DNA from 2 places in the Anoxynatronum sibiricum genome. Region 2 is predicted to be linked to the other one. Evidence: a T-box and tRNA genes for the amino acid it is inferred to sense, from the RefSeq annotation. Region 2 holds a T-box; the other holds one or more tRNA genes.
The links. The T-box of region 2 lies ahead of serS (serine--tRNA ligase). A T-box ahead of a tRNA ligase gene usually reads a tRNA of that ligase, here a tRNA-Ser.
Positions count from the first base shown of each region.

Region 1 (8,066 bases), 110 kb from region 2:
TCAGCTGTTCATTTCAGCTTCAAATCATTGCTGAATATCGTTTTGATCCTTCTGATTCCTGCTAATTGAAGGGTTCTATCAATACTATATCATAAATCCCATGGTTTGACAGGCTACTTTTCCCCTTCTGTTCCCATTCAGTTTTTTGGAATGGTGACGATAATACAAACATGTGATAAGATGATGACAGGTGTGTCCAAAATGTCTTTCTTTTCCATTTCTGCTTTTCATGATGAGCATGACCTGTTGATGTGAATGAATCGATTCATGTGAATGGGTCAATTTATATGAATCGATCCATTTATGTGAGTGAGTCGATTCGTGTGACCGCCTTAATTCCTGTTGAAAAGAAGTGATTCTTTCATGCGCAGCATCAAAATAAAAATTCTATTTTTGAGTCTGACCATCATCCTGGCGGCATCTGCCATTTTAGGTGCTTCCAGTTACCAGGCCAATACCCATGTGCTTGAAAGGGAAGCCGAGGCGTCGCTGGAACTGCTGGCCCTGGAAAGCGCCGAGAAGCTCTCCCTGATGATCCAGCTGCAACTGAAGGGGCTTGAAGAGCTGGCGGCCCGGGAACGGGTGCGCAGCATGGACTGGACCCGTCAGATGGATGCTCTTTTGCCGGAGCTGGAGCGCCAGGGCTTTCTGGCACTGGCGGTGGTGAACAGCGATGGAATTGCCCATTACATTGACGGCTACACCCTCCCCCTGGGTGACAGACCCTATATTCAGCAAGCCCTGGCTGGCCAGACCACCGTCTCTGAAGTGCTTGTCAGCCGCGTCACTGGTCAACCCGTGGTGATGCTGGCCACGCCCATTGAAACTTCTGACAAATCTCCCGCCGCCCTCATTGCCCGCATGGATGGCACCTGGTTAACAGACCTGGTGGCTCAAATTCAGTACCGGGATAACGGCGTTGCCTGTCTCATCAATTACGAGGGCACCATTCTGGCACATCGACAGCACCCTGAATGGGCCCTGACACTCGCCACCCTTGATACCATTCGGGAAGAATCCCCCCATTTTGAAAGCTTCACTTCTTTTGTTTCTCAGACCCTTCAAACGCAACAACCGGGAATTGGCAGCTACGCTGCTAACGCAACCCAAATGCATATGGGGTTTGCGCCGGTGGCCGGCACCGACTGGATGCTTTATGTGGGTGCGACCCACACCAGTATCATGGCAGGCATCGCTGCTTTTCATGAGCAGTTCTTCACCACCCTGCTGCTGGTAATGCTGGGCGGCATACTGGCTTCACTATTGCTGGCCCGTCATTTCTCCCACCCCATTATTGAACTGGAGCGGCTTTTTACCCAGGCCTCAGCCGGCGACCTCACGGTGCGCGCCACCCCCCACACCCGGGATGAAATTGGCCGGGCGGGCCATACCTTCAACGTGATGATGGACCGGCTGGCAGATCTCACCTATTATGATCCCGTCACCGGCCTCGCCAATCAACGGGTGCTCCACCAGGATTTCAGGGAGTTAACCGAGCCTTTCAAAGATGAAGAAAACGTCCCTTTACTCCCGTTGCTGTTGGTGGCCGCCGATAATTTCAAACGAATCAACGAACGTTTCGGTTACCGGGAAGGCAACCAGCTCTTGCGCATGGCCGGCCACCGGCTGCAAATCTATTCTGGCGACCACTGCCGCCTTTACCGGGGTCAGAGTGATGAGTTTATTCTCATCTGTCATTCTTACCAGGGTTTAGCAGAGGCTGAAAAAGCCGCGTATGTGCTCCTTCAAAAACTCCAGGAGCCCTATGAACTGGCCAGCGAGAAAGTGTCTATCACCTTTAGTGCCGGGCTTGCCACTTTCCCCCTGCAAGGGGAAACACTGGATGAGCTTCTGAAAAATGCGGGTTTTGCCAAGAATTTGGCAAAAGAGAAGGGCTCTGGCCGCCTGCAAGTGTTCGATATTGCCATTCAGCAGCAGGTATTGTCTTCCCGCATTTTTGAAGAAGAAATGTCGCTGGCGCTGGATCGCAAAGAATTTTTGCTGGAATATCAGCCTCTGGTGGATTTGAAAACCGGCAACATTCACACGGTTGAGGCTCTTATCCGCTGGCAGCACCCTGTAAAAGGAAGGCTGGCCCCCGATCTGTTCATTCCTGCAGCCGAAAACACAGGGCTTATCAACCGCCTGGGAAAATGGGCACTGTTGGAGGCCTGTCGGCAAAACCGGCAGTGGATGGACCAGGGGCTGCGCCCGGTGGTAATGGCCGTGAACATTTCTGCCAGACAGTTTGAATCTCCCGACTTTGTTTCCTATGTGCGTCAGGCTCTGAACGAGTCTGGGCTGCCGCCGGCGCTTCTGGAACTGGAAGTAACAGAAAGTGCCGTGATTCAACAGGTGGAAGAGAACATCATTCGCCTGAACACCCTCCGTTCCATGGGCATTCGCATTTCGCTGGACGATTTTGGCACCGGTTATTCTTCTCTCAGCTATGTGGTGCGCCTGCCCATTGACACGCTGAAGATTGACCGATCTTTTGTGAGCATTCTCACCAGCAGCCGCCAGGCCCACACGGTGGTCTCCACCATTATTTCCATGGGTCACTCTCTCGGGCTGACCCTGGTGGCAGAAGGTATTGAAACCCTGCAACAGTTGGCCATGGTTCAAGAGGCCTCCTGCCAGCTGGGCCAGGGCTACCACTTCAGCCCGCCGCTTCCGGCTGCTAAAATGGAAATGCTGCTGCGCCAGGGAACACTGAAGCCCAAGCTGTCGTAGCCCCTTTCATTTTCAGACGCCTATACAAAGTGATACCTATATACGAAAACGGAGAGCCTGCCGGCTCTCCGTTTATTGTTGTATTCATATACACGATGAAGGTGATGATGTCATGATAAGCAAATATAGAGCTGTGCACCCCACTCTGACCATGCCTCACAGCCGGTACTCCGGTCGCCGGCTCAGACCAGGCTGACCCGCAACACACGAAAGGGATCACTTACCGCTGCTTCCTTCCGGATCTGACGGGGTTCATGAGCTTCCGTTGCACGGGACCCAGTCCTCATCACCACGTGCCGGAGGCAGCGCCACAAGCACAGGGCCTCGGCGGGGAATTCGATCCTGCTATAGCGGATTGCAGGCAACAGGGCACCGCTACCTCCCCATCTAGCACAGCAACTCTTATGACTTGGTTAGCCGGGAAAATCCCGGAAAAATAAAATGGCGGAGAGAGCGGGACTCGAACCCGCGGGGCCGTGAAGCCTTACACGCTTTCCAGGCGTGCCCCTTAGCCACTCGGACACCTCTCCGCGACAGTTTCAGTGCTGCTGGTTTTGTCAAATTGTCTCCAGCCGCACAATCTATTATATAGAAAGTCACCGCATTTGGCAAGGCATTTTTTCTTTCTTCCCCAGCGCCTGCATCACCCGGTGATCGCCTTCCATCAGACAGCCGCGCTTTTCTTCCAACAAACTTGTTACTTCAACCTGACTCATTACTTCAATTTGAAACCTGACTCATTACTTCAACCTGAGGTATTGCGTCAAACAGCCCTAAACAGAACCATCTATTTGGGATTTCTTTTTTTTCCGAAGGGTTTTGAAGAAGCGGCTGATCACAGCTTTACACGCTTCTTCCAACACACCGGAGACCAACGTCGCCTGATGATTAAACCGCTCGTCCTGCAAAAAGTTGATCAGGGAACCACAGGCTCCCGCCTTGGGATCAGCGGCACCAAAAACCACCCGGTCGATGCGGGCCTGAAGAATGGCTCCGGCGCACATGGGGCAGGGTTCGATGGTGACATACAGGGTGCTGTCTGTCAATCGCCAGCCCCCTGCGGCGGCACAGGCCTGCTGAATGGCCAGCAGCTCTGCATGGGCGGTGGCACATTTTCCTGTTTCCCGCAGGTTATGGGCCCGAGCGATCACCTCTCCCCGGCGTACCACCACTGCCCCAATGGGAACTTCTCCCAGCTTCGCTGCCTTTTCTGCCTCTTCCAATGCCATTTTCATATAGGTTTCATCGGATGGGTTTGCTTTGACCGTTGTCTCCACTTCGTCAGCTCTTTCAGAGACTGCTTCTTCCATCACCCGGGGTTGATTCTGATCCATGGCGCCATGCCTCCCTATGGGTCTGATTGCTTATGGATAAAGCCTTTGCAGTGATCTATCGCTTTTTAATCACTATTCCCTATCAACTATCAACTGCAGTAACAGTATATCATGAGACGCCATCCACCCAAAGGTGCCTGCCGGTCCACCGCTGCTTCATCTAAGGAATGGGTGCCTGTAACAAATAGGTCGCCTATGTGCCAAAGCACCGTTTCACCACTTCTCTGCAGGCATATGCAGGCCCACGCTGGTGAAGTTCCTGTTGCCAATGGCAAACTTTCTGACGGGTTTCCATGGCCAGCGCATGGTTGAGGGCAGCTGTCAGATCTTCGGATGTAAAAGTATTGGGCACCAGCACCTGAGCCACTCCCATGGCTTCAGCATCGGCGGCAATATGAAACTGATCGCTGGAAAAGGGGAGCATCACCATGGGCTTGCCAAAATAGAGACTTTCAACAAAGGTGTTGCAACCACCGTGATGAATCACCAGATCCACCTGAGAATACAGGGCGGTTTGAGGCAAAAAGGCTTCCACCATCGTTCGGTCATCTGCCAGAGATACCAGCAGGGGCAGGCTGTCTCCCGCCGCCAACAGGATGTGACTTTGGGGAAAGGCCTGGCGGATTCCCCTGACACAGCGGCGCAGCACGTCTTCCCGCCGGGAGAGAAAGGTACCGAAGGATAGAAGTATGCGGGGCCGGCCCTTGCCACGCTCCCAGCGGGCCAGCTTTTTTTCCCATTCCAGCGGCAGGGGTTGAGGTTTGAAACAGTAGCCGGCATGGATACTCTGGCGATTCTCCACAGACTGTCCTCCCACGAGAGGGTATTGATAGACCACTGCCAGGGGTGAGGTTTCGGCGAAGGCATTGGTCACTGTCTCCTGTGAACCGTGGCGGTTCAGCATCTCCTGAAACCGTTCAGTAAAGAGAGTGCGGGCCTCTGTGGCTGTCGCTTCCACCATGGCCATTTGTTGCGGGTCTGGGTGAAAGCTGGCGGGCCATCTCACCGGCACCCCAAAAAGCCCTTCGGCCGAAGGAATGCTGAAGGGGTGGGGCGGGCAGAAAGTGATGAAGGGCAGCTTGAGACACTTCATGGCCAGGGTGGCTCCGTAGGAAAGCTGGTCCACTACCCACAGGGTTGGTGAATGATGCCGGTTCAGCACGTTTACCTGACGAATCAGCCCTTCCGGGTCTGCCAGCATGTCTGCCTGCCGGTGGCGGCTCTGGACCAGCAAAGTGGCCTCCGGCCCTTCCCGAGTGGCCTGAAAAAAAGCTTCCAACCGTTCATTTTCTGTTTCTGCCTGCCGGGTGTGGGCGGCGATGCCGGTGTTGGCGTTACGGCTGATGGTAACAGTCTCAAACTGCAGACCTGCTTCTTTCACCTGAGGCGCAAAGGCATCACTGGTTCCCACCACCACTTTCCAGTCTTGCTGACGAAAGGCTTCTGCCAGGGTGAGCATGGGGTGAAAGTGGGAATAGAAAGGTGGAATGAGGAACAAAATGGTTGCCATGGCTTAACCCCTTTTCTGGAAAATGAGTGAGAAAAGATTCTCACCCGCGGTTGATGACACATGATGTTGACCCAGTCAGCTGATGTGGTTGCGGACAGACCTGCTTATGTTGGCAGCTGCCCGTAAAAGACGGCAAAGCGTCGGGCCACCTGCTGAATATCGAAGCGTTCTGTGACGGTATTTTTTCCCCGGTTGGCCAGGGCTCGCCAATCAGCATCAGCTGGTAATTCCTCCAGCAGCAGATGGGTTAGAAACCGCCCAATGGTCTTTTCTGATGACGTATCCATTAGATATCCGTTGTCACCATGGGTTATGTAGCTGCCCACACCGCCGGCTCGGGGAGCAATGACCGGCAGCCCGGCTGACATGGCTTCAATGATGGACAAGCCAAACTCTTCTTTTTGACTGGGCGCCACATAAATCACCGCCGGAGCTTCATTGGGTGTAACGATGGCTGCCAGTTGCCGCTGCAACTGGCGCAGAGTTTTGTTCTCCATGCGGGGCAGGTGGCAAAATGCCCCCTGCAGCTGTGAATGGTGCTGGATAAAGTCATCGAAAGCTGTGAGCAGTGTCTGTTCTTTTTCATCTGGCGATTGCAGGTCGCCTCCAATGAACACCAGGTTCATATGCCGCCAGAGAGCAGTGGTTCCCCAGGCTTTCAGCAGTTTTTCATGGCCTTTCACCGGGTCCAGACGCCCCACGGTGAGTATCAGGGGAAGCGACAATCGCTGAGGGGAAAGACAATGCCTGAGGGATTCATCAGTAAAAATTTCCTGGAGATTGCTGTCATTCCCCCACTTTCCAGAAACCTCACGGCTTTTCGATACCTGTGAAGACACTTTTTTTAACTCAAACTCCTGATAGGCTGCTTCTCTGTCATCAGCTTCATCATAAAGCCGGATTCCTTCAGGGATCATTTGAAATACAGGCCTCTTTTGACCGGCATGCTTTTTCTCTAAAAGCTGAAAGCGTTGCAACTGATGACCTGATTGATCCTGCACATCTGCTGCCTTTATCTGGGGAAAGTAGTGCAGCAACTGCTGTGACATAGCCTCTGTGCCGATGCCCACGATCCCCTGCACCCGGCTGATGATTTCATCTGCCACTGCCACCTTGTTCAACTTTTCGAGGAGATCTATCACCTGTGCTTCCATGAAGGCGACAAGATTCAACGCCCCTGACGGCACGGTTTTTTCTGGAGACGAAATTTCAAGGGGAATCAGGTGCCGATGGGGGTCTGGCGTCAGAGTGAACACAGCATGCTTCCCCCGATGAGCTGCCAGCAATACTGCCGCCAGGGACGCATTGTCGGAATAACGCATGTGGTAAATATCTGGTTCAATCGCCAGCAATGTCATCATGTGGTTCAGCGTATTCAGAAGATCATCCTCTTTTTCGGCAAAAAGCCGGGGGCTGCAGGCTTCATTAAAGAACACCGGCACTCGCACCAGCGTATGCCCCGGTGACAGCAGGGTGATGAGGGGAATGGTGGCAGCTGATTGGCCGCAGGGAATCATCATGAAAGTGTACACCTGTTGAATCTCTGGCTGTTGGACCAGGGTGTCTCCCAGGGCGTGGAGCAGTGTGGCAATGCCGCCGCTGTTGGATTTTCCCGGCATTAGTAAGTCACCGTAAAACATGAACTGGGCCAGGGTCAGTTTTCTTTTTTCAGGGGATGCTTCTGTTCCTGTTCCCATGGTTTGCCGCCGCTTCCAGCAGGCCTCCCCCAGTGCCACGTATTCCCGCAACCAGTTTGCCACTGGTGTAGCTAGTGTCAATCTTTCCCGCCATTCAGCCAGCAGTTCCCCGGCGAATGCCTCAGCAGCGGTAGCACAATAATTGATCATGGCTTGTTGCAGTCGGGGCGAACACTTGAAAAAATCTATTCCCTGCAGTTCTTTCACTACCTGTTTTTCATAAACCGGATTCTCTTCAGCCCACTGGAGCAGGGCCCGAAGGCACTTTTCCGATGCGCCGCACAGCTGCCACCATTCTTTCCAGCGCTCAGGAGACAGTGGCCTTGAGGGGTGGCCCGATTCCAGATTCAGCAGCAACAAAAGCTCCTGCTGCCATGAAGGATCGGGTGCCTGGTGGACCCGCTCGAACTGGCGGAACTGCTGGTCCCACCTTTTTTCCAAGATCCGATGTCGCTGGCCTGGCGGCATCTGGCGAAAAAGACGACGCAGCAGGGGACGGGTCATCTCCCGGCAGGGAAGCCTGGCGGCCAGCTGCTCCGGCACAGCCTTATTGTCACAGTTCACCGCAGCCGCCAGCAGCGTATGCTCCGCCAGCAAACCCAAGGTTTCTTCTGAAAACTCCGCTTCCATCTCAAGGGGGATGAACCAGCGTTTTTCTGCCAGGGCAAGCATCAGCGCCCTCCAGAATGGATGAAGGTCCCCAGCAAGACCAGACCGCCCATCTGCCAGTAACCGCCGCAGGCGGCCATAGGAAGTGCAGGCATCAGGTGTCGTCGTCACTTGATCAATGGC
Region 1 covers NZ_JBCITM010000005.1:116,570-124,635, reverse strand. The annotation lists gene AAIG11_RS06735 (bifunctional diguanylate cyclase/phosphodiesterase) at 364-2,733, shown strand; RNA gene ffs (signal recognition particle sRNA large type) at 2,865-3,129, opposite strand; tRNA gene AAIG11_RS06725 (tRNA-Ser) at 3,176-3,263, opposite strand; gene tadA (tRNA adenosine(34) deaminase TadA) at 3,507-4,067, opposite strand; gene AAIG11_RS06715 (glycosyltransferase) at 4,261-5,577, opposite strand; gene AAIG11_RS06710 (glycosyltransferase family 4 protein) at 5,682-8,066, opposite strand, start outside.
Region 1: it encodes a tRNA-Ser, which carries the amino acid that the T-box ahead of serS (serine--tRNA ligase) is inferred to sense. The anticodon was not compared.

Region 2 (8,066 bases):
GGAGATCACCCGGCCGGAGATCTATTTTGGAGAACTTACCAATCATTACATTGTGGTGAACACCGGCGAAATGGAGTTTGACTACCCCATGGGGGAAGACAATGCAGAAACCATGTATGAAGGAACCGCCGGTATTCCCTTGAATGGCTTCAACCGTCTGCTTTACGCCCTGCGGGAACGGAGTGCCCGGCTGTTTGTTTCCGGCAGTATTTCCGGCGAGAGCCGCATCATTTTTGACAGAAACATTGAAGAACGGGTGAGAAAAATTGCCCCCTTCCTGTTGTATGATGAAGACCCTTATCTGGTGATCCATGAGGGACGGTTAGTCTGGATCATCGACGCCTTTACCATTCATGACAAGTATCCCTACGCCACCCCCTACCTGAACCAGGATTACAACAGCCGCCTGCGGGGAGACTACAATTACATGCGTAATTCGGTGAAGGTCATGGTGGATGCCTATGAAGGCGACGTCAACTTCTATATTGCCGATGTGCAAGATCCGGTGATTCAAACCTATGCCAATATTTTTCCCGGCCTGTTCCAGCCTCTGGAAGCCCTGCCGGAAGGCTTACACAAACACATTCGTTATCCTCAGGAGCTCTTTGATCTGCAAACCATCGTTTATGAGCGTTACCACATGGCCAACCCCTCTGTGTTCTATCTGGACGAAGACCTGTGGAACATTGCCCAGGAGCGCTATGCCGGTCAGTCTCAAAATGTGGAGTCTCAGTACATGATTTTCAAAATGCCGGGAGAAAACAGGGAGGAGTTCGTGCTATCCGTTCCCTACACCCCCAACCGGCTGAACAACATGATTGCCCTTCTCATGGCCCGAAACGACGGGGAGCATTATGGTGAACTGGTGCTTTACCAGCTGCCCAAAGACCAAAACATTTACGGACCCATGCAGATAGAGGCCCGTATTGATCAGAATGAAGTTATCTCACAGAGCCTCACCCTGTGGGGAGAAGGTGGCTCTCAGGTGATTCGGGGGAACCTGTTGGTGATTCCCATGAACAACTCCTTCCTCTACATTGAGCCCCTGTACATCCAGGCTTCCAATTCCGACAGCCCGCCAGAGGTGAAGCAGGTCATCGCTGCCTTTGGAGACGACATTGTCATGGAAAGCACTCTTGAAGAAGCCCTGACCCGCCTCTTTGGGGCCGGGACACCCACCATTCCAGAAAGTGGCACGGGAACGCCTTCATCACCAGATGATCAGCCCTCGGCACCGGAAGAAACCCCTGCTGCCCCAGGCGCACCTGGCGACACGCCATCACCGGAAATAACGTTGCCGGCTGATTTGTCAGAAGCTTCTACAGAAATCCTAATTCAAGCTGCCAACAGCACCTTCGAAAACGCCCAGCAGGCCTCCCAGGAGGGAGATTGGGCCGCCTATGGGGAAGCCCTGGCACGATTGGAACAAATTTTAAATGCCCTGGAAGCACAATCACAAGAATAGAAACTTCATGTACCGACCAGCACCAACCTAACCCAATTCTTCGACGATTTTCATTAAAAATCATTAATAGATATCCAGAAAATGGGTATACAGTGAGAATAACCAACGAATAATGAAAATCGAAGGAGGAACCCTTATGAAAAGTCATCTGATTCACCATTTGGTGAAAAGTGAAGATTTGAACCATCACGGCACTCTTTTTGCCGGCAGAATGGCAGAATGGTTTGTGGAAGCATCTTTTGTGGCGGCAGCCAGCCAGTACGGAAAACCAGAAGGCATTGTGTGCCTTAAAGTTCACGGCTTCCGTTTTTTCAAACCGGTGCGTAATGGCAGTATTATTCTCATTGACAGCAAAGTGGTGCTCACCGGTCGTACCAGCATCACCGTCTACGCCAGTGTGGTGGATGAAAAAACCAACGATCTTCTGGTGGATGGGTTCATCACCTTTGTCAGCGTTGATGAAGCGGGAAACAAAGTGCCCCACGGATTGACCACGCCAGAAGTGGTTGACGCAAAAGAAGCTGAAATTGTGGCGCAGGCAAAAGAACTGAAATAGCCAAAACAGTCGAAACAGCCAAATCAACTGAAACAGCCGAAACAGCAAAATCGTGGAACCATCGGCAGGGATGGACCTGCAGAAAAACGAAAGTCGTACAAACGGAAGCCGAACAGGTTGTCAAGTGAAGATAGCTGTGATACAATAACTTGATCAAAGGTACGGCTGAGCATGCTGGTGAATTGAGAAGACAAAAGCAAATGAAGAGCAATGAAAAAAACATATGAAAAAGTGAAGAAGAACCCAGTAGACTGTGAGAAACCTTCAGAGAGCCGTCGGTGGTGGAAGACGGTGGTGCATTCAGTCGAATCCAGTTCGGAACTGTTGCGTGAACAGCCGTAGAAGACACTTGTGTCAATCGATGGCCGCCAAGCGCCGCCGGCCCAGACAGCCGTTATCCCGTCTGTTGAGTGGATTGTTTCATGTGAAACAGTCAATCAGGGTGGCAACGCGGAGTATGAACCTTCGTCCCTTTCACCGGGGATGAAGGTTTTTTTGTACGATAAAAAAAGAAAAAAAGAGAAGAAATGCCGGAGGCAAAAAAGAAAAGAATGAAGTTAGAATGAAAAGAGAAGACAAAAAAGAAAAAGAGCTAAATAAAGATGAGGAGGAATTGAGATGTTGGATCTGAAACGCATTCGCAATGAACTGGAAACCATTAAAGCAGCCATGGAACGTCGGGGAGAAGCAGAGGTGGATCTGGATGCCGTAGTGGCGCTGGATGAAAAACGGCGCAGCCTGCTTCAGGAAGTGGAGCAGATGAAAAGTGAACAAAATGCAGTTTCCCGGGAAATTCCCCGCCTGAAAAAAGAGGGGGAAGACACCACCGAAATCATGGCAAAAATGAAAGACCTTTCTGCCCGTATCAAAGAGCTAGACGGCGACGTGGCCCAGGTGGACAGCGACCTTTATGAGATGATGCTGCGTATTCCCAATGTGCCCCATCCCGATGTTCCTCAGGGAGAGACAGATGACGACAATGTGGAAGTGCGCCGCTGGGGAACGCCTCTCACCTTTGAATATGAAGCCAAAGCCCATTGGGACTTGGGAACAGAGCTTGATCTCTTAGATTTTGAGCGGGCAGCCAAAGTCACCGGAGCCCGTTTTGTGCTCTATAAAGGGCTGGGAGCCAGACTGGAACGGGCTCTCATCAACTTCATGCTGGACCTTCACACCGAACGTCACGGCTACCAGGAGCTGATGCCTCCCTTTATGGTGAATCGCCAGAGCATGACCGGCACCGGCCAGCTGCCCAAATTTGAAGAGGACACCTTCCGGGTGCCTCAAAAAGACTATTTTCTGGTGCCCACGGCAGAAGTGCCGGTGACCAACATCCACCGGGACGAAATCATTCCCGAAGAATCCCTGCCCCTCTGCTACGCCGCCTATACCCCCTGTTTCCGTTCAGAAGCCGGGTCTGCCGGTCGTGACACCCGGGGGCTCATTCGCCAGCATCAGTTCAACAAGGTGGAAATGGTGAAATTCACCACCCCTGAAACCTCTTATGCAGAGCTGGAAAGTCTCACCGCCAATGCGGAGGAAGTGTTGAAACAGCTGGGAATTCCTTATCGGGTGGTGAAAATCTCCACGGGTGACCTGGGCTTCACCGCTGCCTTTAAGTACGATGTGGAAGTGTGGATGCCCAGCTACAATCGGTATGTGGAGATCTCCTCCTGCAGTAACTTTGAAGACTTTCAGGCGCGGCGGGCCAACATTCGCTATCGCCCCAAAGAAGGTGGAAAGGTCACATTTCTTCATACCCTCAATGGTTCTGGCCTGGCAGTGGGCCGCACCCTGGCGGCGATTCTGGAAAACTTCCAGCAGCCTGATGGCAGTGTGGTGATTCCAGAAGTGCTTCGGGGGTACATGGGCGGCGTTGAGCGAATAGCCGTGAAATAGCTGGTCAATCACGCAATCACGGACACATACAATCACGCAGTAAAGGCAACCAGGCATGACACATCATAACGGACAAAAAAGCAGTGACACCGCTTAGAACAGGCGGCAGTCACTGCTTTTTTTGAATCAATCTGACAGGAATGGTGAAAAGACAGGCACCGGATACTATCCCTTTGGTTGACGGCGTTTGTGCTTAACCCGAATGGGGGGCACCTGCTCGCCCACCAGTTTGAATAGCGCCTCAGGGGTTCCCTGCTGCAAATCGCCATGGGGCAGAATAAAGGCCCGGGCTTTGGTCAAATACAAGTAAGACACCTGCTCCAGGTGAAATACCCGGTATACCTGATGCCACTGAAAGGTGGTAATTTCTGTTTCGCTGGTCACCTTCACATCTTTTTGCCCAAGGGTCACCGTATAGGCTACCCGGGGCATTTCCAGGTGGTGAAGGCGAATTTGACGGTTCAGAGATACCCGGTAAAAGATCAGGTACGCCAGAGGAAGCAAAAGGCCGGCGCCGCAGTACGCATAGAAAAAAAGACGGCTGCCGGTACTCAAATGAACCACACCCAGAATGATGAGAAAAACAGGAAAGAAAAGCAGCATCAATCCCCGGTGGTTCATCTGAAAAGCGTTAAAATGGCTAAAATCACGGAAAATCTGGGCATTCACAGTGGTACGTACCACAATGGGCTTTTCCATCGAAAATCCTCCTGTCACATATCCAAAATCAGCCAGCCATGACCAGCGACAAAGTTAAAAGCAGCTTCAGGCATTGCTTGCTGATTTGTAAAATCCATGAGCAAAGTGCTGAGAAGACTTGGAACAAAGGTCATGACGCTTTCACTATACCACAGGGACAACAGGGAGAAAAGAGGTTAAAACGTTTTAGTAAAAGAAGCGTTGAATAGATTAATCATTCATGCAATTCAGTCAAAACCACTGCTGCTATTCTTGCCGAAAGAACAGCGAATACGCAAACATAAAAGCTTAAAAGGATAGAGCGCTTGAAAATACTGGATTCATAGAAGCAAAAGAGAAATAAGTGATCACGAAAAATTCCCACTCTTTAAACATTATTTTGCTTTTCTGAGAAAAAGTGATTGACAGGCGGAAAAAGGCATATTAAAATAAGGCCAGAACGTTAAGAAAACGTTTTAGTAAACGTGAAGCGGTGAAACGAATGGTCAAACGAGTCACCATCAAAGACATTGCAGCAAACATGGGCGTTTCTTCAGGAACCGTACACCGTGCCTTAAACGGCAAGCCGGGCGTAGGGGATGAACTGCGGGAGCGAATACTGGAGACAGCTCGGGAGTTTGGCTATCGCCCCAACTATGTGGCGTCTTCTCTTAAGCGGAAAACCCTGCGAATTGTGGCGGCTTTTCCCGGCTCCACAGAGCAGAACCGGTATTACTACACCTATGTCTGGCAGGGGTTTCGGGACTGTATGGAGGAGCTTCAGGATTATAACCTGCAGGTCATCGAAATACCCTATTACAACACGATGAATGTGCAGGGACATGAACTGACAGCGGTGCTGGAAAGGTATGACCATGAAATTGACGGGCTGATCACCGTGGGCCATGCCCACGATGAACGGGGCGAACAGGCCATACGCCAGTTCATCCAAGAGGGAATTCCAGTCATGCTTACCTGTGACGATCTGTATGACAGCGGTCGATTGGGCTGTGTCCAGGCCAACTATCAGGTGACAGGCCGCATGGTGGCTGAGCTGTTAAGCTCACAGCTTCCAGAAAATAGCAGTGTGCTCATAGGGGCCGGGGATGTGATGGTTCCTTCCCATTATGGCATTATTCAAGGGTTTGATGCATACATGGAGGAAAACGATATCAACCTGAAAACCATCAAAGTTCATGGCTACAAAGACGAAGAAGAGATTTCCCTGCGGATGCGGGAATACCTCAACAGCGATCCAAGCATCCGGGCCATTTACAGTGTCAATGCCCGGGGAAGTGTGATGATTGGTAATCTGGTGCAGGAGATGGGACTGCAAGGTAAGTTGCGGGCCATTGGCAGTGACTTGTTTGATGAAAATGCAGCCAATATGAAAGAGGGCATTCTCGACAACATCATCTACAAAAACCCTTATCAACAGGCCTACCTGGCAACCAGGCGTCTGCTGGATTATCTGATCAAGGGTGAAAAACCCATTGAAGATGTCAAATATGTGCAAAGTGTGGTTCTTTTTAGAAGCAACCTGTCCATGTACCTGTAATCCATTCATGCACCTGTAAGCAGAACAGTGTTCCTGACAAACAGTATCATTGCATTTTTCGGTTATGGGTTGCCAGCGTCAGCTGCTGGTTCCCCCTGACAGCTCCAATAGAAGCAGCCGCATAGAGACACATCAACACAGATAGGTTTCTGGTAACAAGTGACTTAAGAAGTGCAGCTCAAAAGGTGTCATCATTTGTCTGTAACCCGCTTGCCCTTTCCAGGGTACTCGGTTGTCAACAGAGATGGTTCGCCGGCTGGCAGCGTAAATGGCTTCAGCAGCGAAACAGAAGCAAGTCTCCGAAGCATCAGGAAAACGTGTTCCACGCGTGTTCAGGATGCCAGAGAACAATGACAGGCATCAAAACGAAGAAAAGCAGTTTCAGGAAAATCCTGAGCCACTGCAAAAAAGGGGAGGTAACAAAATGAAAAAGAAGGCAGCATTATTGTTGGCAGGTATGATGAGTATTTCACTTTTGGCAGGATGTGGCTCCAATTCATCCGCGCCGGCTCCGGCACCCGCTGAATCCGGCAACGGCAGCGCAGCCGCACCGGCAGACAAGCCCAGCTATTCCCTCAAGTACGCTGAACTGAATCCTGATGGTCATATCATGGACGAAGCGGGAGACAAGTTTGCTGAACTGGTCAGCGAAAAATCCGGCGGCCGGATCACCATCGAAGTGTATCCTGCAGGTCAGCTGGGAGACGAAAAAACCGCTTATCAAACCCTGCAAATGGGTGGCGGCGCCATTGATATCGCCCGTGGCAATACCAACAGCCTGACAGACTTTGGTGTTCAAAAATTGAATCTGTTTGGACTTCCTTTCATTTTCCGTGACAGAGATCATCTGTGGAGCGTGCTGCACAGTGATATCGGTGATGATTTTCTAAGAGAAGCTCAGGAAGTGGGCACTGGCATGGTGGGCCTGTTTTACCTGGATGAAGGTTCCAGAAACTTCTTCACTGTTCCAGGCAAAGAAATTGACTCCATCGAAGATTTCAGAGGCATGAAACTGCGTGTACCCACCACTGACCTGATGAGTGAAACTGTTGCAGCCATGGGCATCCAGTCAACACCCATTTCCTTCTCAGAACTGTATTCCGCCCTGCAGTCAGGAACCGTTGATGGTGCCGAGCAGCCTCATTCCGGCTACTACTCCAACAAGTTCTTTGAAGTGGCTCCCAACTACATTCTTTCCGGCCACACCTACAGCCCCTCCATCGTGCTCATGAGCGAACAGGTATGGGATACGCTGGATGCTGAAGACCAGGCCATTCTGATGGAAGCTGCCAAGGAAACAGAAATCTGGAACCGTGAAAGCATTGAAGTGCTTGACAACCAACTGCTGGAAGATATCAAGGCAGCAGGAGCCAATGTGATCGAAGTACCGGATAAAACCCCTTACATGGAAGCAACTCAAAGTGTTGTGGAAAAATACATTGAAGGACTGGAAGATGAATACCAGGCCATCATCAATAAGTAAAGACAATTCAGAAGATCATTCATTTGCTGCATTGAATCAGTAAACCAGTGAACCAGTGAACAACCAACCATTGGAAGAACCTGCAGCATCTCCTCAAGGGGCAGCGACTTCGCTGCCCCTTTTGATCAACAGGGAGGTACCAACGTGATGACAAAGTTTTTTGATATGATTTACCTATTCTTCATGACATTTTGCAAGCTCTGTTTCATCGGCATGGTGGCCATCACATCCTACGTGGTTTTTGGCCGGTATGTGCTGCGCAGCAGCCCCACCTGGGGAGAGCCGGTGGTACTCATGTGCATGGTGTATATGTCACTCATCAGCGCAGCCCTGGCCATTCGAAAAGATACCCACATACGCATGACCATCATTGATTTCCTGCTGCCTGAAAAGGTGGTCAATGTGATGAAAGCAGCAGCTCAAATCT
Region 2 covers NZ_JBCITM010000005.1:6,175-14,240, reverse strand. The annotation lists gene AAIG11_RS06270 (UPF0182 family membrane protein) at 1-1,465, shown strand, start outside; gene AAIG11_RS06265 (acyl-CoA thioesterase) at 1,602-2,021, shown strand; T-box leader at 2,247-2,497, shown strand; gene serS (serine--tRNA ligase) at 2,640-3,920, shown strand; gene AAIG11_RS06255 (YcxB family protein) at 4,086-4,619, opposite strand; gene AAIG11_RS06250 (substrate-binding domain-containing protein) at 5,101-6,156, shown strand; gene AAIG11_RS06245 (TRAP transporter substrate-binding protein DctP) at 6,581-7,639, shown strand; gene AAIG11_RS06240 (TRAP transporter small permease) at 7,787-8,066, shown strand, end outside.